DNA from 3 places in the Streptomyces sp. 7R007 genome. Region 2 is predicted to be linked to each of the others. Evidence: riboswitches for the same ligand, from Rfam matches in the RefSeq annotation. Region 2 holds a riboswitch; each other region holds the start of a gene.

Region 1 (9,463 bases), on a different contig from region 2:
GTCTTCGCGTCACGTTCGAATGTCGTCACGGGAGTATGAGCACGAGTACTCACGTCTGATACAGGGTGACTTGAGTAGCCCCCGACTCAGGCGCCTGTGACCCTGCTCACGGCAGGCTGTGCGCATGACCGCCGGACGCTACTGCTCCCTCGCGCAGCAGTCCGCCCCCGCCTTCGCGCCGGGGCTGACCGCCGAGCGGCGCGGTGCGCTCGTGGCGGGGAACCGGATGTGGGTCAACGGCACGGTCCTGCACTATTACTTCTTCGACGACGACACGGACGGCTCCGTCATCCCCGTACCGGGCACCGGGCAGTCGCGGCGGGTGCCGTGGGTGGGGACCGGCGAGCAGCGGGACGTGGTGCGCGCCTGTTTCCGGGAGTGGCAGGACCTCGGCATCGGCGTGGCCTTCGTCGAGGTCGGCGACCGCTCGGAGGCGGAGCTGCGGATCGGCTTCCAGTCCGGGGACGGCTCCTGGTCGGCGGTGGGCCGCGACGCCCTCCAGGCCGGGGTGAACGACCGCACGATGAACTTCGGCTGGGACCTGACCGCGCCCGGGGAGCGCTGGACGGCCCTGCACGAGATCGGGCACGCGCTCGGCATGCGGCACGAGCACCAGAGCCCGTTCGCCGGCATCCACTGGGACGACGAGGCCGTGTACGCCGAGCTGGCGGGCCCGCCGAACTTCTGGGGCCGGCACACCACCGACGTCAACGTCCTGCGCAAGCTGGACCGCGACGAGGCCAACGGCTCGGTGTGGGACCCGCAGTCGATCATGCAGTACCCGTTCCCGGCGGGGCTGATCCTGGAGCCGGAGCAGTTCCGCAAGGGCCTCACTCCGCCCGGGTCGCTGTCGCCGGCCGACAAGGAGTTCGCGCTGCGCTGGTACCCGCCCACCGCACGTCCGTCGGCGCTGGAGCCCTTCCGGTCGGTGCCGTTGCGGCTCGGGCCGGGCGAGCAGGCCGACTTCGTGGTCGAGCCGCCGGAGACCCGCGACTACACCGTGGGCACCTTCGGGGACGGTGACGCGGTCGTCGTGGTCTTCGAGGAACGGGACGGGGAACCCCGTTACCTCGCCGGCCGGGACGACGGCGGCACTTCGCGCAACGCCGCCATCAGGGCCCGCTTCGTCAGGGGCCGCCGCTACTTCGTCCGCGTGCGTCTGTACTCCGCCTGGGGAGCGGGACAGACGGCGGTCATGTGCTGGTGACAGCGCACGGCCGCGGCACGCGGGCGGTCCGGACCACTGTCCGGCGCCGGGGGAAAGGGCCCGGACCGTCACCTTCGGGGGAGGGAGGCGGTCCGGGCCACGCCACGTGCGCGGCCGCGGGACCTCAGGAGGCCGCGCGGGCGCCCCGGGCGTCGTCCGGATGGGCGAGGCCGAGGTGGTCGCGCAGGGTGGGGCCCTCGTACTCGGTGCGGAAGACGCCCTGTTCCTGCAGCAGCGGTACGACCTTGTCGGCGAAGGGGTCGAGTCCGGCGGGGGTGATGTGCGGGACGAGGATGAAGCCGTCGGACACGTCGGCCTGGACGAAGTCGTTGATGGTCTTGGCGACGGTGGCCGGGGAGCCGACGAAGGTCTGCCGGTTGCCGGTGTGGATGACCAGGTCGCGGATGGACCAGTTGTTGGCCTCCGCCAGTTGGCGCCACTCGCGTGCGGTGGCGATCGGGTCGCGGTACATGCGCACCTGGGCGCGGCCCTTGGAGATGTGGTCGTCGCCGACGGCCGGGTCGATGTCGGGCAGCGGTCCGTCCGGGTCGTAGGCGGACAGGTCCCGGTTCCAGACGAACTCCAGGTGCTTGATGGCGGTGGCGCCGCTGACCTGCTGCCGGCGCACCTCGCGGGCGAGGTCCTCGGCCTCGGCGTCGGTGTCGCCGAGCACGAAGGTGGCGGCGGGCAGGATCAGCAGGTCCCGGTGGGTGCGGCCGTACTTGGCGAGGCGGTTCTTGACGTCGGTGTAGAACGCCTGGCCCTCCTTGAGGGTGGCGTACCGGCTGAAGATGGCGTCGGCGCTCGACGCGGCGAACTCGCGGCCCTCCTCGGAGTCGCCCGCCTGGAAGACGACGGGCCGGCCCTGGGGTGAGCGGGGCACGTTGAACTGGCCGTGGATGTCGAAGTGGTGGCCGGTGTGGACGAAGGAGCCGGCCTTCGCGTCCCGCAGGAAGACGCCCGCCGCCTGGTCGGCGAGGATCTCGTCCCCGTGCCAGGAGTCGAAGAGTTCGTTCGCGGTGGCCAGGAACTCCCGCGCGCGGGAGTAGCGCTCCTGCTGCGGCAGGAATCCGCCGCGGCGGAAGTTCTCGCCGGTGAAGGCGTCCCAGGAGGTGACGACGTTCCAGGCGGAGCGGCCGCCGGAGAGGTGGTCGAGGCTGGCGAACTGGCGGGCCACCTCGTAGGGCTCGTTGAAGGTGGAGTTGATGGTGCCGGTCAGGCCGAGGTGCTCGGTGACGGCGGCCAGGGCGGCGAGGATGGTGAAGGTGTCGGGGCGGCCGACGACGTCCAGGTCGTAGATCTTGCCGCCCTGTTCGCGCAGCCGCAGTCCCTCGGCGAGGAACAGGAAGTCGAACTTGGCGCGTTCGGCGGTGCGGGCGAAGTGCGCGAAGGACGCGAACTCGATGTGGCTGCCGGCGGCCGGGTCGCTCCACACGGTGGTGTTGTTGACGCCCGGGAAGTGCGCGGCCAGGTGGATCTGCTTCAGCGGTTTGGTCATGGTCGGTGCGGGTCCTTCCCGGTCAGGCGGCGGCGTAGCGGTTGGCGGGGCGGGGCAGGCCCAGCAGGCCGCGCAGGGTGTCGGCTTCGTAGGCGGTGCGGAAGGCGCCCCGGCGCTGCAGTTCGGGGACCAGGCCGCGGGTGATGGCCGGCAGGTCGTGCCCGGCGACCGCGGGCCGCAGCCGGAACCCGCTCAGCCCCTCCCCCGCCAACTCCTGGAGCAGGTCGGCCAGTTGCGCGGGCGTTCCGGTGAAGATCCGGGCGTCGCTTTCGTACGGCTCTCCCGCGAGCGCGTCGAGGCGTGCGCGCCGGTCCTCGGCGGCCGTCTGGTCGTCGTCGAGGAAGACCACCAAGTCGCCGAAGACGTGCAGGGGTTCGCCGGCGCGTCCGGCGGCCTCCTGCTCGGCGCGGATCTCGGCGACGATCGCGCGGGCCTGTCCGGCGTCGTGCGGGGTGACGTAGCCGACGTCCGCCTGGCGGGCCACCAGCCGGTAGGGGACGGTCTGGTGGGCGAGGGCGGTGACCAGGGGCTGGCCCTGGGGCGGGCGTGGGGTGATGGAGGGGCCCTTGACGCTGAAGTACCGGCCCTCGAAGTCGATGTAGTGCAGCTTGTCGCGGTCGATGAAGCGGCCGGTGGCGGCGTCCCGGATCTCCGCGTCGTCCTCCCAGCTGTCCCACAGCCGGCGTACGACCTCCACGTAGTCGGCGGCCTCGTCGAACAGGTCGGTCACGACCGGGCTGTCGTAGGAGTCGACCGGGGCGATCGTGCGGCGGCCGAAGTGGTCGGCCTCGTGCGGCCGGGCGGAGATCTGCACGCGCAGGCCGGCGCGGCCGGTGCTGACGTAGTCGAGGGTGGCGATCGCCTTGGAGATGTGGAACGGCTCGGTGTGGGTGGCGATCACGGTCGGCACCAGGCCGATGTGCCGGGTCAGGGGGGCGATGCGGGAGGCGGTGAGGACGGCGTCGAGGCGTCCGCGGACCTGGTCGGTGCGGCCGTCGAGCTCGTCGTGGCGCGAGGACTGCAGGCCGAGTCCGTCCTCGAAGGTGACGAAGTCGATCAGGCCGCGCTCGGCCTCGGCGACCAGGTCGGCCCAGTAGCCGGCGGTGAACAGCTCGCGGGGGCGGGCGACTTGCTCCCGCCAGGAGGCGGGGTGCCAGCCGGTGCCGTCGAGGGCGACGGCGAGGTGCAGCGAAGAAGGAGACGTAGCAGAGGGGGACACGGGGGAATGCCTTCCTGGAGATCCGTACGAGAGCGCCGGCCCGCCGGAACGGGGGCGGACGGCGGCTGGGAAACGGGGTCAGGAGCAACAGAGGGCGCCGGCCACGCGCTGGAGGTCGATGTGGGGCCGGGAGTGCAGGCGAACGGCGCGCGGCAGGCGTGTCATGGGGCGCACCTCCGTCCGGGCCGTCGCCTTCGACAGGGGCAACGGCACGGTCATGCCGTTTCTTCCGCGCCGGCGGCCGCGGTGTTGCGTACGAGCGAGAAGACGGTGTGGCGGCGCAGGGTGAACCCGAGCGACTCGTACAGCCGGATGGCGTCGGTGTTGTCGGCGGCGGCGTGCAGGAAGGGCTGTTCGCCGCGCTCCTCGATGCCGGCGGCGACGGCGCGGACCAGGCGGCCGGCCAGGCCGCGGCCGCGGTGGCCGGGGTCGGTGCACACGGCGCTGATCTCGGTCCAGCCGGGCGGGCGCAGCCGTTCACCGGCCATGGCGATCAGCCGGCCGCGGTGGCGGATGCCGAGGTAGGTGCCGAGTTCGACGGTACGGGGCAGGTAGGGGCCCGGCCGGGTGCGGGCGATGAGGTCGAGGATCTCGGGTACGTCGGCGGGGCCGAGCCGTACGGCTTCGGGGTCGGGCTGCGCCCGCACCGAGGTGCCGACGAGCTGGACGCCCCGGCCGGTCCGGAGGAGTTCCCAGCCGTCCGGCGGGCGGGTCACGTCGCGCACCGCCGCGCTGCCGCCGGGGCCGACGAGGACGGCCAGGTCGGCCCAGGCGCGCGGGTCGTCCACGTCGGTGACGGCGTGGAAGGGGGCGACGTCCCGGGGGTAGCGGGCGGCGCGCCCGACGCGTTCGGCGAAGTGCCGGTGCGGGCCGGTGAGCGCGGCCCAGGCGGGGTTGTCGAGGACGGGGGCAGAGGTGGTGTCGAGGCTGGCGACGGACATCGCGTGACGGCTCCGGTGCGGGTGTAAGGGGCGGGGACCCCGCCGCGGGGTGGCGGGGTCCCCGGCCGGGGTGGGTCAGGAGTTGTCCAGCGGCAGGCCGGGCGGGTTGACCTCGGACGTGGCGACGGCGTCGTGGGAGAGGTTCCAGGCCTTGAGCCACTGTGCGTACTGGCCGTTTCGGATCAGGTGGTTGATCGCGTCGGCGAGGGGCTTGGCGAGGCCGCTGCCCTTCTTGGCGGTGGCGGCGATCAGGCCCTGGAGGGAGGCGCCGGCGCCGGAGTACTGGCCGGCGATGCGGGTGGCCTGGGGCGTGTTCGCGGTCTGGGTGACGTGGTAGGAGAGGTTGGGGCTGGGGCCGAGGTAGGCGTCGATCTTGCCGCCGGCGAGGGCCAGGTAGAGGCTGTTGTTGTCCTGGAAGTACTTGACGGTGAGCTTCTTGCCCTCCTTGGCCAGCTGGTCCTTCCAGGCCAGCAGGATGCGTTCCTGGTTGGTGCCGGCGCCGACGGACACGGTCTTGCCGGCGAGTTCCTCGTAGTCGCCGTCGAAGGTCCACTTCGAGGTCTTGAGCGTCTCGAAGGCGAGGTCGTCCTTGCGGTAGGAGGCGAACTCGTACTTCCTCTTGCGTTCCTCGGTGTCCGTGATGTTGGAGAAGCCGACGTCGACCTTGCCGCTGTCGATGCCGACGAAGAGGTTCTCCCAGGTGAACCGCTTCACCTCGGGCTCCAGGCCGAAGACGGCCGCGACGAGTCTGGCCAGGTCCACCTCGGAGCCGGTGAGGGTCTTCTGGTCGCTGCCCACGAACCCCAGCGGCGGGGAGCCGGAGGGCAGGGTGCCGGAGCCGATGACCAGCTTGCCGCTCTTGCGGATCGCGGCGGGCAGTTCGGCGCTGATGGACTTCACCTCGGAGACCTTCAGGGCGGTCTCCTTGGCGGCGCCGTTGGACAGCCGGCCGACGGTGACCGTGCCGGCGCCGTCGCCGGTGCGGGTGGCCGCGTCGCTGTCGCCTCCGCAGGCGCTGAGCGCGGTGGCGAGGGAGGCCACGGCGGTCGCCGCGGTGAGGCCGCGGATCAGGCCGCGTCGGGAGAGGTGGGTGGGCATGGTCGTTCCTTGTCGTTCGAAGGGCGGTCGGCGAAAGAGTCGGGGGAAGTTCGGGGAAAGGGGGGACGAGCGGGGGTCACAGGACCCGGCGCAGGAAGTCCTTGGTGCGTTCGTGCCGGGGGTGGTCCAACACCTCGGCGGGCGGGCCCTGTTCGACGATGCGTCCGTCGTCGATGAAGACGATCCGGTCGGCGACCTCGCGGGCGAAGCCGATCTCGTGGGTGACGATCACGAGCGTGGTGCCGCTGGTGGCCAGGTCCTTGATGACGGCCAGCACCTCGCCGACGAGTTCGGGGTCGAGCGCGGAGGTCGGCTCGTCGAACAGGATGATTCCGGGGCGCAGGGCGAGGGCCCGGGCGATGGCGACGCGCTGCTGCTGCCCGCCGGACAGCTGCCGCGGGTAGGCGGCGGTCCGGTCCCCGAGGCCGACGCGGTCGAGGAGTTCGCGGGCCAGTTCCAGCGCCTCGGGCCTGGCGAGCCTGCCGGTGGCGACGGGGGCGGCGGCGACGTTGTCGAGCGCGGTCAGGTGCGGGAAGAGGTTGAAGTTCTGGAAGACGAACCCGATCCGGGAGCGCTGGGCGAGGATGGCCCGCTCGCTGAGCTCCTTCAGCCGCCCGCCCTGCCGCCGGACGCCGATCAGCTCGCCGTTGACGCTGACGTGGCCGATCTCGGGCTTCTCCAGGTGGTTGATCACCCGCAGCAGCGTCGACTTGCCGGAGCCGGACGGGCCGAGGACGACGGTGACCTCCCCGGGGCGGACGGTCAGGTCGATGCCGTCGAGGACGCGGTGGGTGCCGTACCACTTGTGGACGTCGTGGACTTCGAGCCCGGCGGGTGCGGTGGTCATACGCCGGCCTCCCTGCGCAGCCGGGCCCTGAGACCGGCGAGGCCGGCCCGTGCCTTCTGCAACGGCGTCGGCGGCAGGGTGCGGGTGGCGCCCCGGGCGAAGTACCGCTCGACGTAGAACTGGACGACGGACACGGCGCTGGTGAGGATCAGGTACCAGACGGTGGCGACCAGCAGCAGCGGCACGATGTCGCCGGGGTAGGTGCTGCCCATCGACTGCACCGAGCCGAACAGGTCCAGCAGCGACACGTAGAACACCAGGGACGTGCCCTTGATGAGGCCGATGAGCTGGTTGACGTAGTTGGGCGTGATGGACCGCAGGGCCTGCGGGAAGACGATCCGGGTGAACTGGTAGCGCTTCGGCAGGCCCAGCGCGGCGGCGGCCTCGTGCTGGCCCTGGTCGACGGAGAGGATGCCGCCGCGTACGACCTCGGAGGCGTAGGCCGCCTCGTTGAGGCTGAGTCCGACGACGGCGACGGCCATGTCGGTGGCGAGCCGGGACTCGTCGAAGGAGACGAACGCGGGGCCGAACGGCACGCCCAGGCTCACCGTCCGGTACAGGGCGCTGAAGTTGTAGAGGAAGATCAGCACCACGATCAGCGGTATCGAACGGAACAGCCAGGTGTACGTCCAGCTGACCGCGCGCAGCACCGGGCTCCCGGAGAGCCGGCCGAGGGCCAGCAGGATGCCGCCGAGCAGGCCCAGCACGGCGCTGAGGGCGGTCACTTCGAGGGTGACGAGCAGACCGTCGAGGATGGCGGGCCGCAGGAACCAGTAGCGAAAGCGGTCCCACTGGTAGAAGGGGTTGGTCGCCAGCCCGTGGACGGCCTGCGCGACGAGCACCAGGACGACGGCGGTGGCGATCCACCGGCCCGGCCGGCGCAGCGGCACGACGCGCTGGGCGGTCAGTTCCCGGGAGGGGGCGGGGGCGGGCGGTGCCTCGGCGAGGGACACCGCGACGCCGGGAGGTTCACTCATGGTGGGCTCCGGCTGGTTCGGACACCCCGGAGCGCGACGGCATGCGGCACAGGCAGGCGAGGCACCGGGGGGCGGGAAGGACAACGGCACACCGCTCGGGCGGTGTTCGTCAGGAGGCGCGGGGCTGCGGGGAAGGAGTCAGCCCCGACAGCGGGCACGGCCCGGCGCGGTACACAGTGCGCTGTTCACGCGGAGCAGATCGACGGCGCGATCGGCCACGAGGAGGTTGCGGTACGGCCGTACGCAGCCCGCCGGGCGGCGCGTGGCCGTCCTGGGAACTGCGTACATGGCGTCACCGTCACTTCTGGCCCCTTCAGGGCCTCGCGCTTACCGAAACGACTTCGGTCCGGTCGTCACCTGGGGCACCCCACCGCGGTGCGAGGGTTGCCGGTCAGCAAGCCAGGGCTTGTCGCTGACGCTCATGACCGTTCTGGTCCGTACGTTAAGGCAGTCGACCCGCCCGGTGTCAACGCCGGTCCAGAGGATGGACGGTCAGGGGGTGTGGGCGGCCCAGTCGAGGATCTGCACGGCCGCGCCGGCGTCCTCCAGGCCCCGGCAACGGGCGTGGTGGCGGCGGGCGATGCCGTCCAGGTCGAGGTGGGTGCCGAAGGCGGGGTGGGCGGTCAGGCGGCGGGCGTAGGCCCACAGCGCGGGATGGCCGGCGATGCGGCGCACGGCCGAGGCGTCGAGGTGGTTGCGGTGCACGGTGTCGAGTTGGACGAGCGCGACCCACAACTCGACGTCGGCCGCGGTGATGTGATCGCGGATCATGTACGTCCGCCCCTCCAGCCAGCGCTCCAGCGCGCCCAGGGTCTCCAGCAACGCCTCGAGCGCCGCGGCGCGTTCGGCCGGCTCGGCGTCGGCGGCCCCGGCGCGCTGCGCCGCCTCCCGGATGCCGTGCGCGCACATCCGCTCGACGGCGTCGATCTCCGACTCGGCGCCGCACGGGTACGGCGCGGGCCGGTCGGCGCCGAAGTGCCGGGCGAGGTCGCGCATGATGTCGGGGGCGTGGGTGCTGACGATGCGTCCGGACCAGTCGTCGGCGAGGACCGGGGCGAGTGCGGCGCCGGCGTAGCGGTGGGCGCTCGCCTCGTACAGCGGGCGCAGCCGCGCGTAGCCGCCCTCGGGGCGGTCGGGGACGGCGGGCAGGTAGGTGGCCGGACAGACGGCGTCCAGTCCGAGCAGGCTGTGGGTGACGGCGATGCGCAGGCCGTCCGGACACGCGGTCGACAGGTACAGGCGGTAGCGCAGCGGAACGGCGTAGTGGCCGCTGCGGGCGTCCCTGCCGATGCGCCCCCGGAAGGCGGGCGCGGGCTGGACGGACGCAGGGGCGGCCGGCGGTGCGATGGTCATGACTCTCCCCGGGAGCGGGCGCGGACGTACGCGCGGCGGAAGCGACGTCGGGCGACTGTGGAGCGCAGTCGGCGGCTCTCAGCGCAGGGGGTCGATCGCGCTGCACACGCGCAGCAGATCGATGTGGCGGCGGGAGGTGAGAAGAGGCGTCGGCCCGGGAGTGCGGCTCGCCCGGCGTGCGGCCGTGCTGACCCGGCCCGGGGCCGGTGCGGGGCACCTCATCTTTCCCTACCTTTTCACTAGGATTCCTGACTGGAGTGTCGATCCGACCAGGGAGTACGTCAAGAGGGCGTCCACGGGCCGGATATGACGCCGGTATGACC
Region 2 (9,463 bases):
CGGGCCTGGCCGACGGGGGGCTCGGCGAACGGTATGCCGCGGAAGACCGTGAGGCCCTCCTCGCGCCGCCCGCGCACCGCTCCGGCGGCGGTGCGCACGACGTCCCGAGACCCGGGCTCGACTGCCGTCATGGTGACTCCTCACTAGTCAGCGATCACGCGCGCTGGTAACCACGCTCCCGACCAGCCTGCCGCTCGCGGATTCAGCCGTGCTCGCGGATTCAGCCGTGCTCGCGGATTCAGCCGTGCTCGCGGATTCAGCCGTGCTTGCGGATCAGCTCGCGGGTCCGCTCCTCGTCCAGTTCGTACACCGTCTCGTGCGCCCGCGGGTCCCGTGCGTGGAAGGTGTGGAACATCGGCCCCGTCTCCCCGCCCAGTTCCACCAGCGAGGCCGACGCCCCGCGCACCGCGCGCTCGGTGCCGGGCCGGGTCGTCAGGTCGATGCGGTTGACGACGCCGGGCGTGACCCAGACCGGCACCGACTCCAGCATCCCGAAGAGCTGGAGGTGGTAGTGCCCGGTCAGCACCGCCCGTACGTCGCTCCCCCGGACCGCGTCCGCCAGCTCCCGCGGGTTGCGCAGCCCGAAGACCGGCTGGGTGGCCGAGATGTCGAGGGCGATCGGCGGATGGTGGAAGGCGAGGACGGTGCCGTGCTCGGCGGGGACGCTCAACACATCCCGCAGCCACTCCAGTTGGCCCGCGCCCAACCGCCCGTACACCTTCCCCGGCACGAGCGAGTCCAGCGTCACGATGCGCCACCCGCCCACCGTGCTCACCGCGGCCCGCTCCCCGGCCTCCGATTCGAAGACGGCGTCCGGCTCGTGGTGCCCGCAGCCCAGGACCTTCCCGAAGGCCGTGCGTTCGTCGTGGTTGCCGGTGGTGTAGAGGACGGGCGCGCCCATCTCCCGCCCGAACTCCGTCATGAGCTCCCGCACGGTCGTGTACGCCTCCACCGACCCGTCGTCGGCGATGTCCCCGGTGACGACGACCGCGTCCACGCCCTGCTGGTACCGGAGTTCGGCGAGCATCAGCCGCAACGAGTCGGTGGCGTGGGCCCCGCGGGCGTCGGTGCGTTCGACATGGGTGTCCGAGAGGTGAAGTATCCGCATCTCCCGGACACTACCTTCACAGGCTGCCGGAGGCGGTGCTCAGCTCAGCGTCTTCAGGGCCGCCGCGTCGTACGGCTTCAGTTCCTCGAAGCGGCCGTCGAGGACCTTGCGGGCCCACTCGGGGTCCTGGAGCAGGGCGCGGCCGACGGCGACCAGGTCGTACTCCTCGCGCTCCAGGGCGTCGAGCAGGTCGTCGATGCCCTTGACCGGGGAGCCCTCGCCCGCGAAGGCGCGGATGAAGTCGCCGTCGAGGCCGACCGAGCCGACGGTGATGGTGGTCTTGCCGGTGAGCTTCTTCGTCCAGCCGGCCAGGTTGAGGTCGGAGCCGTCGAACTCGGGCAGCCAGTAGCGGCGCGTGGAGGCGTGGAAGGCGTCGACGCCGGCGGCGGCCAGCGGCGTGAGGATGGCCTCCAGCTCCTCGGGCGTCTCGGCGAGCCGGGCCTTGTACGCCTCCTGCTTCCACTGCGAGTAGCGGAAGATGACGGGGAAGTCGGGGGAGACGGTCTCGCGGACGGCGGCCACGATCTCGGCGGCGAACTTGGTACGGGCGACCGGGTCGCCGCCGTAGGCGTCCGTGCGGCGGTTGGTGCCGGCCCACAGGAACTGGTCGATCAGGTAGCCGTGGGCGCCGTGCAGCTCCACGCCGTCGAAGCCGATGCGCTCGGCGGCGGCCGCGGCCTCGGCGAACGCGCCGATGACGGCGTCGATGTCGGCCTGGGTCATGGGGGTCGCGTCGTCGACGCCGGTGACCCGCAGGCCGGAGGGGCCGTGCGAGGGGGCCTGCGGGTAGGGCGGCTCACCCTGGTTGCGGACGGTGCCGATGTGCCATAGCTGCGGCACGATCGTGCCGCCCGCCGCGTGCACGGCCTCGGCGACCTTCGCCCAGCCCGCGAGCTGCTCCTCCCCGTGGAAGCGGGGGACGCGGTCGCTCTGTCCGGCCGACTCGTGGCCGACGTAGGTGCCCTCGGTGACGATCAGGCCGACACCGGCGGCGGCCCGGCGCGCGTAGTACGACACCACGTCCTCGCCCGGGACGCCGCCCGGGGAGAACATCCGGGTCATCGGCGCCATCGCGATGCGGTTCGGGACGGTCAGACCGTTGATCGTGGCGGGGCGGGAGAGGATCTCCGCGGCGCGGGAAGGGGTGGCGGTCACGTGGGGGACTCCTCGGAGATAACCGGACGGTATGTGCGTATGCATTGTTGCACTACCTTAACCAATCCCTCTGTGACCCCGGACACGCCCGAGGGCGGCACCCCCGGGGAATCCCGGAAGTGCCGCCCTCGGCAAGGACGTTGATCAACCGGAGGCCGGAGCCCCGGAGGTCGATCAGAAGTCCATGTCACCGCCCGGCATGCCGCCACCGGCGGGCGCGGCGGCCTTCTCCGGCTTGTCGGCGATGACGGCCTCGGTGGTGAGGAAGAGCGCGGCGATGGAGGCGGCGTTCTGCAGAGCGGAGCGCGTGACCTTCGCCGGGTCGATGATGCCTTCCTTGACCAGGTCGACGTACTCACCGGTCGCGGCGTTCAGGCCGTGGCCCGGGGTGAGGTTGCGGACCTTCTCCACCACGACGCCGCCCTCCAGGCCGGCGTTGACGGCGATCTGCTTCAGCGGGGCTTCGAGCGCGAGCTTGACCGCCTGGGCGCCGGTCGCCTCGTCACCCTCCAGCTCCAGCTTCTCGAAGACCTGGGAGGCCTGGAGCAGGGCCACGCCACCACCGGCGACGATGCCCTCCTCGACGGCCGCCTTGGCGTTGCGCACGGCGTCCTCGATGCGGTGCTTGCGCTCCTTGAGCTCCACCTCGGTGGCGGCACCGGCCTTGATGACCGCGACACCGCCGGCGAGCTTCGCCAGGCGCTCCTGAAGCTTCTCGCGGTCGTAGTCGGAGTCGCTGTTCTCGATCTCGGCGCGGATCTGGTTGACGCGGCCGTTGACCTGGTCGGAGGAGCCGGCACCGTCGACGATGGTGGTCTCGTCCTTGGTGATGACGACCTTGCGGGCGCGGCCCAGGAGGTCCAGGGTCGCGTTCTCCAGCTTGAGGCCGACCTCCTCGGAGATGACCTCGCCGCCCGTGAGGATGGCGATGTCGCCGAGCATGGCCTTGCGGCGGTCGCCGAAGCCCGGGGCCTTGACGGCGACGGACTTGAAGGTGCCGCGGATCTTGTTGACGACCAGGGTCGACAGGGCCTCGCCCTCGACGTCCTCGGCGATGATCAGCAGCGGCTTGCCCGACTGCATGACCTTCTCCAGCAGCGGGAGCAGGTCCTTGACCGAGGAGATCTTGGAGTTGGCGATCAGGATGTACGGGTCGTCGAGGGACGCCTCCATACGCTCCATGTCGGTGGCGAAGTACGCCGAGATGTAGCCCTTGTCGAAGCGCATACCCTCGGTGAGCTCCAGCTCCAGACCGAAGGTCTGGGACTCCTCGACGGTGATGACGCCTTCCTTGCCGACCTTGTCCATGGCCTCGGCGATGAGCTCGCCGATCTGGGTGTCGGCGGCGGAGATGGAGGCCGTGGAGGCGATCTGCTCCTTGGTCTCGACGTCCTTCGCCTGCTCCAGCAGGGCACCGGAGACGGCCTCGACGGCCTTCTCGATGCCGCGCTTGAGGGCCATCGGGTTGGCGCCGGCGGCCACGTTGCGCAGGCCCTCCTTGACCAGGGCCTGGGCGAGAACGGTCGCGGTGGTCGTACCGTCACCGGCGACGTCGTCCGTCTTCTTGGCGACTTCCTTGACCAGCTCGGCGCCGATCTTCTCGTACGGGTCCTCGAGTTCGATCTCCTTGGCGATGGAGACACCGTCGTTGGTGATCGTGGGGGCGCCCCACTTCTTCTCGAGGACGACGTTGCGGCCCTTGGGGCCGAGCGTCACCTTCACGGCGTCCGCGAGCTGGTTCATGCCGCGCTCGAGGCCGCGCCGCGCCTCCTCGTCGAACGCGATGATCTTGGCCATGTGAAGTGGTCCCTCCAGGACTGGGGGTGATTCCTTCGGACCGCGCCCGCGCCCGCGACGGACGGCTCGCCGACCCGTGGGTTCCTTGCCCCACCCGGTCCGCGGGCCTCACCGACCCGGTCCTTCTTTGTCACTCTCACCTTCAGAGTGCTAACGCCAATGATTAGCACTCGCCCCCTGCGAGTGCAAGCGGCTCTCGGGGATCGGGCGGGGCGCTCCGCCCGGCGCGAACAGGGGGCGGGCACATGACGAGGGCCCGCACCCTCGCGGGTGCGGGCCCTCGTCATGTGAATGTTCTAGGCGGTGACGCGAACCATGTCGGCCTGCGGGCCCTTCTGACCCTGCGAGATCTCGAACTCGACCCGCTGGCCCTCTTCCAGGGTGCGGTAGCCGTCCATCTGAATCGCGCTGTAGTGGACGAAGACGTCCGCACCACCGTCGACCGCGATGAAGCCGTACCCCTTCTCCGCGTTGAACCACTTGACGGTGCCCTGAGCCATGCCTAACTCCCCTATTACTGGCCCTTGCACGGACCCGCACTTCGCGGATCCGGGTCAGACCTCACCCCCCACGGTTGGGGGCGTGCGCCGGAACGCGTCGACCGCGGCTGAATGTATCTGTCCAACTGCCGTCTGCAACAGGTCAATCGGACGAGAATTCTGGACGGGCCCGGTCGGGAATCTGCCGAGAATTCACCAGGTTTCAGGGCAAGTCGGGCCCCGCAAAATACACAAAAGCCACGAAAGACGCGCGCACTTTGGCTACATCTTGTCGGGCAAGGAGCAGGTTTCCAGGGCTTCCGGTCCGTGGACCGGCAGCGGGTTCCCCAACTGTACCGCGCTCAACCACACAGAATTGCCCCCTCCGCTTCTCTCACGGAGGGGGCAATTCGATGAACTCTTCGTGACCGGCCTTACCAACGGTAATGTTCGGTCATTCGGCGCCCGGTGGTTTGTTGGTTCAACCGTTCGCCAATTCGGTGGTTCGGTCAGCCGCCGGCCACGGCCGGGATGATGGAAACGCCCGCACCGTCGGGGGTCGCCGTCTCCAGCCCCTGCTCGAAACGCACGTCGTCGTCGTTGACGTACACGTTGACGAACCGCCGCAGCTTGCCCTGGTCGTCGAGCACGCGGGCCGCGATTCCCGTGTGGTTCTTCTCCAGGTCGGCGATGACCTCGGCGAGGGTGGCGCCCTCGGCGGTCACCTCGGCCTGCCCGCCGGTGTAGGTGCGCAGGATGGTGGGGATGCGGACGTTGACGCTCATGATGCGAGGCCAGCCTCTCGGAAGGAGTCGAGGTTCGGGCGGATCGTCGCGGTCAGGCCGGTGCCGGCCACCGCGTCGAGGGTCTTCAGGCCGTCGCCCGTGTTGAGGACGACCGTCGTCTTGGTGGGGTCGAGTACGCCGTTCTCGATCAGCTTGCGCGTCACGCCCACGGTCACGCCACCCGCCGTCTCGGCGAAGATGCCCTCCGTGCGGGCCAGCAGCTTGATGGCGTCCACGACCTGCTCGTCCGTCACGTCCTCCACCGCGCCACCGGTGCGCCGCGCGATGTCGAGCACGTACGGACCGTCGGCCGGGTTGCCGATGGCCAGCGACTTGGCGATGGTGTTCGGCTTCTGCGGGCGCACCACGTCGTGGCCGGCCTTGAAGGCCGTCGACACCGGCGAGCACCCCTCGGCCTGCGCGCCGAAGATCTTGTACGGCCTGTCCTCGACGAGCCCGAGTTTGATCAGCTCCTGCAGGCCCTTGTCGACCTTGGTCAGCTGCGAGCCGGAGGCGATGGGCACGACGATCTGGTCCGGCAGCCGCCAGCCGAGCTGCTCGCACACCTCGTACGCGAGCGTCTTGGAGCCCTCCGCGTAGTACGGCCGCAGGTTGACGTTGACGAAGCCCCAGCCCTCGCCGGCCGGGTCTCCGATGAGCTCCGAGCAGAAGCGGTTGACGTCGTCGTAGTTGCCCTCGATGCCGACGAGCTCGCCGCCGTAGACGGCGGCCATGACGACCTTGCCCTGCTCCAGGTCGTGCGGGATGAACACGCAGGAGCGGAAGCCGGCGCGGGCCGCCGCGGCGCCCACCGCGCCGGCGAGGTTGCCGGTGGAGGAGCAGGAGAGGGTGGTGAAGCCGAAGGCGCGGGCGGCCTCCAGGGCCTGGGCGACGACGCGGTCCTTGAAGGAGTGCGTCGGGTTACCGGAGTCGTCCTTCACATACAACCCGCCGGTGATCCCGAGCTCGCGGGCGAGGTTGTCGGCCTTGACGAGCTTGGTCCAGCCGGGGTTGATGTTCGGCTTGCCGGCCACGTCGGCGGGGACGGGCAGCAGCGGGGCGTAGCGCCAGATGTTCGAGGGTCCCGCCTCGATGCGCCGCCGGAGCTCCTCGGTGTCGTAGGCCGAGAAGTCGTAGGCGATCTCCAGCGGGCCGAAACACTCCTCGCACGCGAAGACGGGGCCGAGCGGCACCCGGTGGCCGCATTCGCGGCAGGACAGCGCCGCGGCGGGGCCGAGGTCGACGGTGGAGTCCGTGGTGCTTGCAACAGTCTGCACAGCCATGTGAGGCGAGGCCCTTTCTCCTCATCTTCCTCACGACGCATCTCGCCGTGAGACGGATTTGGCACCTTCCCTAGCCGGGAGCCTCGCGGAGCGATCGACAGTGATCTACGAGTACCGACTGGAGGGTTGCCGGGGCTTCATCGGGCCGTATCCCTCTGCCCCTCTGGATGAGCGGTATGAAGTTGTTCACGGCGGGCCAGGACATGCGATGGTCACCCGCGTTGTTCAAGACTGTAACCGACGACCAGGACAGTTGAGATAGTCGTCCGAACCGCGAGATGGATCACAAGACAAGGAGCCGCCTACGTGCTGGAAGAAGTCGAGCGCTGGCTGACCACCCGCTCCTGGTCCGTCACCGATCGCCCGCTCCACCAGATCATGGCCGCCAAGCAGCGCACGGGGCAGACGGTCAGCGTCGTGCTGCCGGCGCTCAACGAGGAGGAGACCGTCGGCGACATCGTCGCCGTGATCCGGCACGACCTCGTGCAGCAGGTGCCGCTCGTCGACGAGATCGTCGTCGTCGACTCCGGTTCCACCGACCGCACCTCCGCGGTCGCCGCCGCGGCCGGCGCGACCGTCGTGCACCGCGACGAGATCCTGCCGCACCTCCCGGCCGTCCCCGGCAAGGGCGAGGTCCTGTGGCGCTCCCTGCTGGTCACCCGCGGGGACATCGTCTGCTTCGTCGACGCCGACCTGAAGGAGTTCTCCTCGGACTTCGTCTCCGGCATCGTCGGCCCGCTGCTCACCGACCCCGGGATCGACCTGGTCAAGGGCATGTACGACCGTCCGCTGGCCGGCGCGCAGGGCCAGGGCGGCCGGGTCACCGAGCTGATGGCGCGCCCCCTGCTGAACATGCACTGGCCGCAGCTGGCCGGCTTCGTCCAGCCGCTCGGCGGCGAGTACGCGGCCCGGCGCAGCCTGCTGGAGCAGCTGCCCTTCCCGGTCGGCTACGGCGTCGAGCTCGGCATGCTGGTCGACGCCCTGCACCTGGTGGGCCTCGACGCCCTCGCCCAGGTCGACGTCGGCGTCCGCAAGCACCGCCACCAGGACGGCCAGGCCCTCGGCCGGATGGCGGCGGCGATCTACCGCACCGCCCAGCTCCGCCTGGCCCGCGGCCACCTCATCCGCCCCTCCCTCACCCAGTTCGAACGCGGCGACGACGGTTTCGAGCCGCGCACGTACTCCGTGGACACGGAGGAGCGTCCGCCGATGGTGGAGATAGCGGAGTACGCCTCCCGCCGGGTGGCCTGAGGCAGGGTGGTGCGCGGCACACCTCCACCGGGCGGCCTGTACGTTTGAGCGTTTCCGGGCCGGGCTAGGTTGAGGCGTATGGCTTCCACGCACGGTGCTGTTCAGAAGGCTCAGGTGCTGGTCGCGTCCAACCGCGGCCCGGTCTCGTACGAGGTGCGGCAGGACGGCTCGCTCGACGCCCGCCGCGGCGGTGGCGGGGTGGTCTCCGGGCTGTCGGCCATCGGACCCGACGCGGGCGCCCTGTGGGTGTGCTCGGCGCTGTCCGACGGCGACCGGGAGGCCGTCCGGCGCGGGGTCGGCGAGGACGGCGTGCGGATGCTGGACATCCCGGCCGACGTGCACGCGGACGCGTACAACGGCATCGCCAACTCGGTCCTGTGGTTCGTCCACCACATGCTGTACCAGACGCCGCTGGAGCCGGTCTTCGACGCGGAGTTCCGCCGGCAGTGGGCCTCGTACGAGACCTACAACCGGGCCTTCGCCGAGGCGCTGGCCGAGGAGGCGGCCGAGGGGGCGGCCGTGCTGGTGCAGGACTACCACCTGTGCCTGGTGCCGGGGATGCTGCGGGAGCTGCGGCCGGACCTGAGGATCGGCCACTTCTCGCACACGCCGTGGGCGCCGCCGGAGTACTTCCGGATGCTGCCCGACGACATCCGGGCGCGGCTGCTGGAGGGCATGCTCGGCGCGGACCGGGTGGCCTTCCTGACCTGGCCGTGGGCGACGGCGTTCCAGCGGTGCGCCGAGGAAGCCGACGCCGGTCGCCGGCTCGCCGGCCCGCCCTCGGACACGTCCCCCGTCATCGAGCACCTGGACGGCGACCGGGTCACCCGCCGCACCCTCGTCGGCGTCCACGGCCTCGGGGCCGACGCGGAGTTCCTGCAGTCCCGCTCCCGGCAGGCGGACGTCGAGGAGCGCATGGCCGCCCTGCGCGAGGAGATCGGCGCGGGCCGCAGGACCATCGTGCGGGTGGACCGGACCGAGCTGTCCAAGAACATCGTGCGCGGGCTGCTGGCGTACCGGCAGCTGCTCGACGACCACCCGGAGTGGCGCGAGCGGGTCGTGCACGTGGCCTTCGCCTACCCCTCCCGGCAGGACCTGGCCGTCTACCGGGAGTACACGGCCGAGGTGCAGCGCCTGTCGGAGGAGATCAACTCCGAGTACGGCACGCCCGGTTGGACACCGGTGGTGCTGCACGTCAAGGACGACTTCGCGCGCTCCCTGGCGGCCTACCGGCTCGCCGACGTGGCCCTGGTCAACCCCATCCGGGACGGCATGAACCTCGTCGCCAAGGAGGTGCCGGTGGTCTCCGACGAGGGGTGCGCGCTGGTGCTGTCCCGGGAGGCGGGGGCCTTCCAGGAGCTGGGCAGGGACGCGATCGCCGTGAACCCGTACGACGTCGTCGGCACCGCCCGCGCCCTGCACGAGGCACTGACGATGCCGCGCGAGGAGCGGGCGGAGCGCACCAAGCGGCTGGCCGCCGCGGCGACGGCGCTGCCGCCGGCGCAGTGGTTCCTGGACCAGTTGCACGCCCTGGACGATCAGCCGAGCTGAGCGGCGATGCGGGTCAGCAGCGCGACCACTCCTTCCGGGCCGTCCACCACCAGG
Region 3 (9,463 bases), on a different contig from region 2:
CAACTTCCGCCGCGGCGGCTACCTCGACCACGCCGACCGCTACCGGCGCGCCGAGGAGTTCCTCACCGTGGCCCGCGCGTTGTGGGACGGCTGGGAGGACGCGGCGATCGCCGACTCCGCGGACGCACGGCACTGGTCGAGGCCCGGCGCCGTACACCAAGTACGCCATCACGGACCCCAGTTCGACGTCGACCTCGCCCCCACGCTGCCGCGCAGCGCCCAGGGGCACCCGGTCATCTTCCAGGCCGGCGACTCCGGCGAGGGACGCGACTTCGCCGCCCGCAACGCCGACGTCATCTTCTCCGCGCACGGCACCGACTTCGACGACGCCCTCGCCTTCGCCGACGACATCCGGCGCCGGCTGCGCGCCGCCGGCCGGCCCGACGACGACCTGCGCATCCTGCCCGGCACCGAGATCATCCTCGGCGCCACCGAGGCGGAGGCCCAGGAGAAGAAGCGCTGGATCCGCCTCCAACAGGTCACTCCCGCCACGGCGTTGGGGATCGCCGGCCTGCTGTGGGGCATCGACCTCTCGGACCGCGACGCCGACGGGCCACTGCCGACGGAGGATCCCGTCGTCACCGACAACGACGGCTCCTTCGGCGCCCGGCGCATCGCCGACCCGCGCAAGGTGGTGGCCGAATGGCGGGCCAAGGCGCAGGCGCACGGCTGGTCGCTGCGCGAGACCGTCATCGCGCTCGGCCCGCAGCGCGGACACGTCGGCACCCCCTCCGGCCTCGCCGACAAGTTCGCCCACTTCGTACGGCACGGCGCGCTCGATGGCTTCAACGTCACGCCGTACCTCATCCCCGACGGCCTCGACGACATCGTCGACCTGCTCGTCCCCGAACTGCAGGAACGCGGCGTCTACCGCACCGAGTACACCGGCACCACCCTGCGCGAACACCTCGCCCTGCGCGAACCCCTCACCCACCGCTCCGCATCCCACCGGCGCCAGGCGAGCTGACCAGCCCGGCGACGCCCCTCCCTCTCAGAGGACCGTGACACATGACTGACAAGAAGCCGTCACACACGCACCGGAATGCCCCCTCGGCCGGCACCGGTTCTGACTGACATGACTGTTGGAGTAGCGCTCAACGCGTCCGACGCGCCGAACCAGGTCGACGCCACCGTGGAACTGGCCCGAGAGGCCGCGCAGTTCGGTCTCACGTCGGCCTGGTTCGGGCAGACCTTCGGGGCCGACTCGCCCCAGCTCGCGGCGATCGCCGGGCGGGAGGTGCCCGCACTGCAGGTCGGCACCTCCGCGATCCCCGTCTTCGGCCGCCACCCGCTGCTGGTCTCCAGCCAGGCCCAGACCGCGCAGGCCGCGACCCACGGCCGCTACCACCTCGGACTGGCCCTGGGCACGAAACTGCTGACGGAGACCGGCTTCGGCCTGCCCTTCGAACGCCCCATCGCCCGGCTGCGTGAATTCCTCACCGCCCTGCGCCAGTTGACCGAGACCGGCAGCGCCGACTTCCACGGCGAGCTGCTCACCGCGACCACCCCCGTCCCGGCCCGGGTGCCGGGCGCCGACGGCGGCGTCCCCCTGCTGGTCGCCGCGATGGGGCCCCAAGCGCTGCGGGTCAGCGGTGAGCTCGCGGACGGCATCCTGCCCTACCTGGCCGGCCCGCGCGCCCTGGCGGACCACATCGTGCCCGCCCTGACCGCCGCCGCCGAGGCCGCCGGCCGGCCCGCGCCCCGCATTGTGGCCCTGGTGCCCGGCGTGGTCACCGACGACGTCGACGCGGTGCGCGCGAAGGCCACCGAGACCCTCGCGTTCTACGAACGGATCCCGTCCTACGCCCGGGTCATCGAACTCTCCGGGGGCCGACGGGCCGCCGACCTGGCCGTGATCGGCGACGAGAAGACCGTCGAGGCCGAGATACGCCGGTACCGCGACGCCGGCGCCACCGAGGTCGTCTTCTCCGGCACCGAGATCGCGGGCGACGCCGAACGCCGACGCACCTGGCAACTCCTGGGCGAACTGGCCGGCTGAGCACGCCCGTCGACCCGCCGGCCCCCTGCACCCCGTCACGAAGGAGCCCCGCACCCATGACCACCGAAGCCACCGCCACCGAAACCACCACCGCCGAAGCCACCGCCACCGAAGCCACCGCCGCCGAAGCCACCGCCGACCTCCACGCCTTCACCGAGACCTGGCTGGAGTGGTACCGCGCCCAGGAGGCCCGCCTCGCCGCCCCGCACGGCTTCCTTGCGATCACCGGCCTGCACTGGCTGACGCAACAGCCCCAGCGCTTCCCGGACGCGCCCGGTGCCTGGCGCACCGGCGATGACGGGGTCGTCGTGGAACTCGACGAGGACGAGGAACTGGTCGTCGACGGGGTGCCGGTACGCGGCGAACACCGCTTCGGCGTGCTTCCCGAACGCGGTGGCGTTGACGCGGTGTGGAAGGACGCCGTCATCGAGGTGGCCCGGCGCGGCGGGCACGACATCGTGCGCCCCCGCCACCCCGACGCGCCGCTGCGCACGGCCTTCACCGGCACGCCCGCCTACGCCCCCGACCCGCGATGGGTCGTGACGGGCCGCTACCTCCCCTTCGACACACCGCGGCCGACCACCGTGGGCGCCGCGGTCGAGGGCCTGGAGCACGTCTACGACGCTCCGGGCAGGGTCGAGTTCGAGCTGGAGGGGCAGCAGCTGGCGCTGACCGTCTTCCCCGGCCCCGGTGCCGGACGGCTGATGGCGCTGTTCACCGACGCGACCTCCGGGGTCACCACCTACGCCGCCAACCGGTCCCTGACCCTGGAGCCACCCGCCGCCGACGGCACAGTGGTCCTGGACTTCAACCGGGCCGCGAACCTGCCGTGCGCCTACACGGACCTGGCCACCTGCCCGCTGCCCCCGGCCGAGAACCGGCTGCCGGTGGCGATCGAGGCCGGCCAGAAGATTCCCCGCGAGCGCGGCGGTTCCTGAAGCACGGCTGGGCCGTTGACCAACGGCAAGATCTCTCCGTACGATCACGAACGGCATCGAGTGTCAGCGTCAAGCCCTGGCTCGCTGACCGGCAACCCTCCCCCGCGGTGGGGTGCTCCAGGTGAAAGCCCGGCGGAATCACCGACGATCCCGCAAGCGCGTGGCCCCGTGACCGGGGCCGGACAGGTGGAGGACCGACATGCGGCACGGTGGTGACCTCAGCGCCCGTTTCGCGGGCACCACCGTGTTCTCCCGCCTCTCGCGTCGGCGCCACATCGACCTCAAGCGCTCGACCAGCTGTCTCTGTCGGGCCTGACGGGCCTTCCCACCGCCGGCAGCGGTACGGCACCCGTCCTCGCCGCGTCCGGCCGCGCCTGACCCTCGCTCTGCCCTGATCCCTGTCTGCACCGCGCCTCCCCGGCGTCGCCCTCGCGCGCCGAACGAAGCCGCACGTCCGCGCACGGCCATGTCCCGTACGACTACCGTGCCCGGTGACACGAGTAGGAGAAGCCCTCCGTGACTGCACTCCCCCCTGTCAGAACCTCTCGGTGGGCGGCACTGGCCGCCCTCGTGACCACCAGCGTCCTGCTGACCGCCTGCGGATCGGGCGGCGGCGGCACGGGCGGCGGCACCGGACAGCCCACGTCCGGCGGCACCCTGACCTTCGCGGTGGGCTCGGACTCCGGCTGCGTGGATCCGCAGCAGGTCGGCAGCAACGAGACCATCTACTCGGTGCGCCAGATCGTGGACTCCCTGACGGACCAGGACCCCAGAACCGGCAAGATCGTGCCGTGGCTGGCGAAGAGCTGGGACATCAGCTCCGACGCCACGACGTTCACCTTCCACCTGCGCCCGGACGTCACCTTCAGCGACGGCTCGAAGCTGACCGCCCAGGTGGTCAAGGACAACTTCGACGCGGTGCCCCGACTCGGCGCGCTCGGCACCCTCGCCCAGGGCTATCTCAGCGGCGTCGAGAGCACCACGGTGATCGGCCCGCTCACCGTCAAGGTCACCTTCAAACAGCCCAACGCCCAGTTCCTGCAGGCCACTTCGACGCACTCACTGGGCATCGAGTCCGCGGCCAGCGTCAAGAGGACACCGCAGCAGAAGTGCAGCGAGGGCGTGATCGGCTCCGGGCCCTTCGTCCTGACGCAGTACGTGCAGAACCAGTCGCTCACCCTCGCCAAGCGCACCGGGTACGCCTGGGGTTCCTCGCTGTGGACGAAGAAGGGCGAGGCGTACCTGGACAAGCTGGTGTTCAAGGTCGTCCCGGAGGCCGGTGTACGCACGGGCAGTCTCCAGTCCGGGCAGGTGGACGCGGTCAGCAGCGTCGGCAGGGCCAACGAGGCGGCCCTCAAGGGCGGCCAGGTCACCCTCCAGCGACGGGCCAACCCCGGCGTCGTCTTCGGCCTCGGCCTCAACAACGCACGCCCGGCCCTGAAGGACACACGCGTGCGCCAGGCGCTCCTGTACGCCGTCGACCGGCAGCAGATCGCGGACACCGTGTTCCCCACCGGCACCCAGCCGGCGACCAGCGTCCTCGCCCACACCACGCCCGACTACACCAGCCTCGCCCCGGACCTGGCGACGGACGCGGCCAAGGCCACGTCGCTCCTGGACGCGGCCGGTTGGAAGACCGGCAGTGACGGCATCCGCGCCAAGGACGGCAAGAAGCTCACCCTGTCCATCGACTGGGTCCCCAACGCCGCCACCAACCAGCCCGCGTTGGAGCTGATCCAGCAGCAACTCAAGGCCGTCGGCGTCCAGGTGACCCTCAAGCAGCTCCAGCTCACCCAGCTCACCCCGACACTGCAGTCCGGCGACTACGACGCGGTGTGGACCAACGTCACCCGGGCCGACCCGGACATCCTGCGCAGCTCCTTCTCCACGAAGCTGGCCAACTTCTACCACCTGCCGGCCACCGGCCTGGACACGGCCCTCGCCGCACAGGCCGCGACCACGGACACCGCCAGGCGCAAGCAACTCGTCGGCCAGGCACAGCAGTTGATCGTGCACAACGCCAACTACGTGCCGGTCGTGGAGCTCCAGACCCAACTGGGCGTGTCGAAGAAGGTGCACCAGCTGACCTTCGACGCCTCCAGCCGGCTCCAGCTGCACGACACGTGGATCGGCTAACCCATGCGCCGCTATGTGATCAAACGGCTCGCGCAGGCGGCCGGCGTGCTGTGGGCCGCGTACACGGTCTCGTTCCTGGTGCTGGACTACCTGCCGGGCGACCCGGTCACGGCCATGGCCGGTGCCGGGATGGACTCGGGGCAGGTCGACCCGCGGCAGATCGCCGCCCTGCGGCACGAGTACGGCTTCGACCAGCCGGTGCTGGTGCAGTACGCGGAGTACCTGGGGCGCGCGGTGCGCGGCGACTTCGGCGACTCGGTGTCCACCGGCCGCCCGGTCACCTCCACCCTGTCCGCCGCGCTGCCGCAGACCCTGCAGTTGACCGGGGCGGCCCTGCTGCTCGCGGTGGTCGCCGGCGGTGGTCTGGCGGTGCTGGCGACCTGCACCACGCGGCGCTGGCTGCGCCAGCTGCTGCTGTCGCTGCCGCCGCTGGGGGTGTCCGTCCCGACGTTCTGGGTGGGCCTGCTGCTCGTCGAGACGTTCTCCTTCCGGCTGCACTGGTTCCCCGCGTTCGGCAACGACGGCATCGAGGGGCTGGTGCTGCCGGCCGTGACGCTGGCGGTGCCGACCGGCGCGCAGATCGCCCAGGTGCTCGCCAAGAGCCTGCTCACCGCCCTGGACCAGGCGTACGTGGAGACCGCGCGGGCCAAGGGCGCCGGCCGGTGGCGGGTCCATCTGCGCCACGCCCTGCGCAACGCGTCCCTGCCCGCGCTGACGGTCGTCGGCCTGCTGGTGGGACAGCTCATCGCCGGTTCGGTGGTCGTGGAGACGGTGTTCTCCCGCGACGGCCTCGGCCGCGTCACCGCGGCGGCGGTCACGGCCCAGGACATCCCGCTGGTCCAGGGGGTGGTGGCGTTCGGTGCGCTGATCTTCGTGACGACGAACCTGGTCATCGACCTGATCTATCCGCTGCTGGACCCGCGGATCGTGGTGACCTCCGGCAGAAGGGCGGTCCTCGCATGAGCCACGGCCTCGTCGACGACCCGGCCGAGGCGGCCCTGGGACTGGCCCGCCCGGTCGGAACGGACGCGGGACCGGAGCCGGGACGGCGCGTGGACGGACGGCGCCTGCTGCGGTTCGTGGTGCGCCGCCCGGGTCTGGTGCTCTCGGTCGTCGTCCTCGTCCTGGTGGTGCTGGCCTCGTTCCGGCCCGGCCTGTTCACCTCGCAGGACCCGCTGAAGGGCGTCCCGTCGCAGAACTTCCGCGCTCCCAGCGCCAGTCACTGGTTCGGCACCGACGAACTGGGCCGCGACCTGTTCTCGCGGGTCGTCCACGGCGCCCAACTCTCCCTCAAGGCCACGCTGATCGCGGTGGTGGTCGCCTTCGTGGTCGGCGGACTGCTCGGCGTGGTCGCCGGGTTCGTGGGCCGCTGGGTGGACGACGTGCTGATGCGCCTCGTCGACGTACTGCTGTCGATCCCCGCGCTGTTCATGTCCCTCGCCCTGGTCACCGCGCTGGGCTACGGCACGGTGAAAGTGGCGGTCGCGGTCGGCATCGCCAGCGTCGCCGGGTTCGCCCGGGTGGCGCGCTCTGAGGTGCTGCGGGTGCGGCAGGCGGTGTTCGTCGAGGCCTCGCGCGCGAGCGGGGCACGCTGGTACTCGGTGCTGGGCCGGCACGTGCTGCCGGGCGCGGCGGGCCCGGTGATCGTGCTGGCCACCCTCGACTTCGGCTCCTCCATCCTGGCCGTGTCGGCGCTGAGCTTCCTCGGCTACGGCGCTCCCCCGCCGGCCCCGGAGTGGGGCACGTTGATCTCCGACGGCCGCAACTACCTCGCCAACGCCTGGTGGCTGACCGCACTGCCCGGACTGGCGATCGCCGCGACCGTGCTGGCCACCAACCGCATCGCCCGGGCACTGGACGGCGAATGGTCCCGGCAGCCATGACCGACGAACCCGAGAACGGTGAGGACGTGACCACACCCCTGCTTGAGATACGCGGCCTGTCGGTGTCGTACCGCACCCGGGCCGGCACGGTCGAGGCCGTCCGGGGCGTCGACCTCGACGTGTGGCCGGGACAGGTGACGGCCGTGGTCGGCGAGTCCGGCTCCGGCAAGAGCACGACCGCCCACGCCGTCACACGCCTGCTGCCGGCGAACGGCCGCATCGACGCGGGCGCCATCCGCTTCGGCCGGCACGACCTGGCCGCCTTGTCCGAGGCGGAGCTGCGCACCGTACGCGGCGCGCGGATCGGGCTGGTCCCGCAGGACCCGACGGTCTCCCTCAACCCGGTCAAGCGGATCGGCGAGCAGGTCGCCGAGGTACTGCGCATCCACGGTCTGGCCAGTCGCCGGTCGGCTCCCGCCGAGGCGGTCGCCGTCCTGGACCGGGCCGGGCTGCCCGACGCGGGCGTACGGGCCCGGCAGTACCCGCACGAACTGTCCGGCGGCATGCGGCAACGCGCCCTGATCGCCATCGCCATCGCCGCGCGGCCCGAGCTGATCATCGCGGACGAGCCGACCAGCGCGCTCGACGTCACCGTCCAGCGGGTCATCCTCGACCATCTCCAGCGCCTGACGGAGGAGTCTGGCACCGCGGTCCTGCTCGTCACCCACGACCTCGGGGTCGCCGCCGACCGGGCCCAGCGGCTGGTGGTCATGTCCCAGGGCAGGGTCGTCGAGTCGGGCCCCACCCGTGACGTCCTGGCCGACCCGCAGCACGACTACACCCGGCACCTGCTGGCCAGCGCCCCCCACCTGACGTCCACCTCGCCCCGCACCCCGGTCTCCACCCCCGGGACACCGACGGCGCCCCTCGTCGAAGTCCGCCACCTGGTCAAGGAGTTCAGGCTGCCCCGCGCCGGCGACGGACCCCGCACCTTGCGCGCCGTCGACGACGTCAGTTTCACCCTCCACCGCGGCCGCACCCTCGCCCTGGTCGGCGAGTCGGGCTCGGGCAAGTCGACCACCGCCCGCCTGGTGCTCCGCCTCGCCGACGCGACCGCCGGACAGATCCTGTTCGACGGCACCGACGTCACCACCGCCCGGGGCGCCCAGGCCAGAGCGCTGCGCCGCCGCGCCCAGCTCGTCTACCAGAACCCCTACGCCTCCCTCGACCCGCGCTTCTCCATCGCCGAGGTGATCACCGAGCCGCTGCGCGCCTTCAAGGTCGGCGACCGCGCCTCCCGGCTCGCCCGGGCCCGCGAACTGCTCGACCGGGTGGCCCTGCCCGCCGCCACACTGGAGCGACGGCCCGCGGAGCTGTCGGGCGGTCAGCGCCAGCGCGTGGCGATCGCCCGCGCCCTGGCCCTCTCCCCCGACCTGGTGGTGTGCGACGAGCCGGTCTCCGCGCTCGACGTGTCCGTGCAGGCCCAAGTCCTGGACCTGCTGGCCGAGTTGCAGGCCGACACGGGCGTGGCGTACCTCTTCATCTCCCACGATCTGGCCGTCGTACGCCAGATCGCGCACCAGGTCGCCGTCATGCGCTCCGGCCGGATCGTCGAGACGGGCCCGCCGCAGGAGCTCTTCACCCACCCCCGCCACGCATACACCCGCGAGCTGCTCGCGGCGATCCCCGGCGGTCGCGTCCCCTCCCCCGAGCCCACGAACAGCTGAGGCCAGCCACACATGAACCCTCCCACCATCACCTCCCTGGCCCTGCTCACCCCCGGCAACTTCGCCGACGACGACCCCTACACCGGCCTGGAGGAGACCCTCCAACTCTTCGAGTACGCCGAACGGTTGGGCTTCGACGGTGCCTGGATCAGACAGCGCCACCTCGAACACGGGGTCGGCTCGGCCGCCGTGTTCCTCGCCGCGGCCGGCCAGCGCACCGAACGGATCGAACTGGGCACCGCGGTCATCCCGATCGGCTACGAGAACCCCTTCCGCCTCGCCGAGGACCTGGCGCTGGCCGACGTCCTGTCCCGAGGGCGGCTCCAGATCGGCTTCAGCACCGGCATGCCGCACGCCGACCTGCTCGGCGACCTCGTGTACGACGGCGACTGGCGCGGCTTCGACCTCTCGTACGGCAGAATCGCCCGCGTCCTGGACAACCTGCGCGGCGACTACCTCGGCGGCCCGGACACGGTCATCCACTCACCGGGCAACGTCCAGCGCCCCCGCCTGCAACCGCACAACCCCGAGCTGGCACACCGCATCTGGTACGGCGGCGGCAGCCTGCGCTCGGTCCGCTGGGCCGCCGAGCACGGCCTGAGCCTGCTGTCGGGCAACATCGTCTCCGGCGAGGACACCGACGACTTCACCACGGCCCAGCTGAACCTGCTGACCGAGTACCGGCGCACGCTGTCCGCCAAGGGCACCGACCGTCCGGCGCGGGTGGCTTTGGGCCGGGTCATCGTGCCCTTCGACAGCGCCGACGCCACCGGTCGTGCCCGCTACCGCGCCTACGCGGCCGCCCGCCACGAACGGACCCTGGCACCCCAGGGCCCCAAA

The links. A riboswitch is a leader RNA that binds a small molecule or an ion and turns the genes downstream of it on or off. The one in region 2 is predicted to bind S-adenosylmethionine.
Region 1: another riboswitch for S-adenosylmethionine. It lies ahead of ACYF6T_RS02670 (amino acid ABC transporter permease); the one in region 2 lies ahead of thrC (threonine synthase).
Region 3: another riboswitch for S-adenosylmethionine. It lies ahead of ACYF6T_RS12705 (putative leader peptide); the one in region 2 lies ahead of thrC (threonine synthase).

The regions. Positions count from the first base shown of each region.
Region 1 covers NZ_JBTWMV010000001.1:552,672-562,134, forward strand. Annotated here, with positions in the region: gene ACYF6T_RS02630 (LuxR family transcriptional regulator AbsR2) at 1-29, opposite strand, end outside; gene absR1 (beta-glucuronidase AbsR1) at 125-1,207, shown strand; gene ACYF6T_RS02640 (NtaA/DmoA family FMN-dependent monooxygenase) at 1,332-2,705, opposite strand; gene ACYF6T_RS02645 (LLM class flavin-dependent oxidoreductase) at 2,728-3,924, opposite strand; gene ACYF6T_RS02650 (putative leader peptide) at 4,003-4,143, opposite strand; gene ACYF6T_RS02655 (GNAT family N-acetyltransferase) at 4,140-4,865, opposite strand; gene ACYF6T_RS02660 (transporter substrate-binding domain-containing protein) at 4,941-5,963, opposite strand; gene ACYF6T_RS02665 (amino acid ABC transporter ATP-binding protein) at 6,040-6,810, opposite strand; gene ACYF6T_RS02670 (amino acid ABC transporter permease) at 6,807-7,787, opposite strand; SAM riboswitch class IV at 8,106-8,214, opposite strand; gene ACYF6T_RS02675 (glutathione S-transferase C-terminal domain-containing protein) at 8,280-9,140, opposite strand; gene ACYF6T_RS02680 (putative leader peptide) at 9,219-9,362, opposite strand.
Region 2 covers NZ_JBTWMV010000006.1:137,646-147,108, reverse strand. Annotated here, with positions in the region: gene ACYF6T_RS10575 (carboxylesterase/lipase family protein) at 1-131, opposite strand, end outside; gene ACYF6T_RS10570 (metallophosphoesterase family protein) at 257-1,108, opposite strand; gene ACYF6T_RS10565 (NADH:flavin oxidoreductase) at 1,148-2,308, opposite strand; gene groL (chaperonin GroEL) at 2,438-4,060, opposite strand; gene ACYF6T_RS10555 (cold-shock protein) at 4,357-4,560, opposite strand; gene ACYF6T_RS10550 (MoaD/ThiS family protein) at 5,049-5,324, opposite strand; gene thrC (threonine synthase) at 5,321-6,607, opposite strand; SAM riboswitch class I at 6,626-6,781, opposite strand; gene ACYF6T_RS10540 (glucosyl-3-phosphoglycerate synthase) at 6,914-7,858, shown strand; gene ACYF6T_RS10535 (alpha,alpha-trehalose-phosphate synthase (UDP-forming)) at 7,937-9,409, shown strand; gene otsB (trehalose-phosphatase) at 9,397-9,463, opposite strand, start outside.
Region 3 covers NZ_JBTWMV010000007.1:283,853-293,315, reverse strand. Annotated here, with positions in the region: gene ACYF6T_RS12720 (NtaA/DmoA family FMN-dependent monooxygenase) at 1-967, shown strand, start outside; gene ACYF6T_RS12715 (LLM class F420-dependent oxidoreductase) at 1,076-1,999, shown strand; gene ACYF6T_RS12710 (DUF1684 domain-containing protein) at 2,056-2,937, shown strand; SAM riboswitch class IV at 2,990-3,102, shown strand; gene ACYF6T_RS12705 (putative leader peptide) at 3,137-3,253, shown strand; gene ACYF6T_RS12700 (ABC transporter substrate-binding protein) at 3,454-5,073, shown strand; gene ACYF6T_RS12695 (ABC transporter permease) at 5,077-6,036, shown strand; gene ACYF6T_RS12690 (ABC transporter permease) at 6,033-6,956, shown strand; gene ACYF6T_RS12685 (dipeptide ABC transporter ATP-binding protein) at 6,953-8,623, shown strand; gene ACYF6T_RS12680 (LLM class flavin-dependent oxidoreductase) at 8,636-9,463, shown strand, end outside.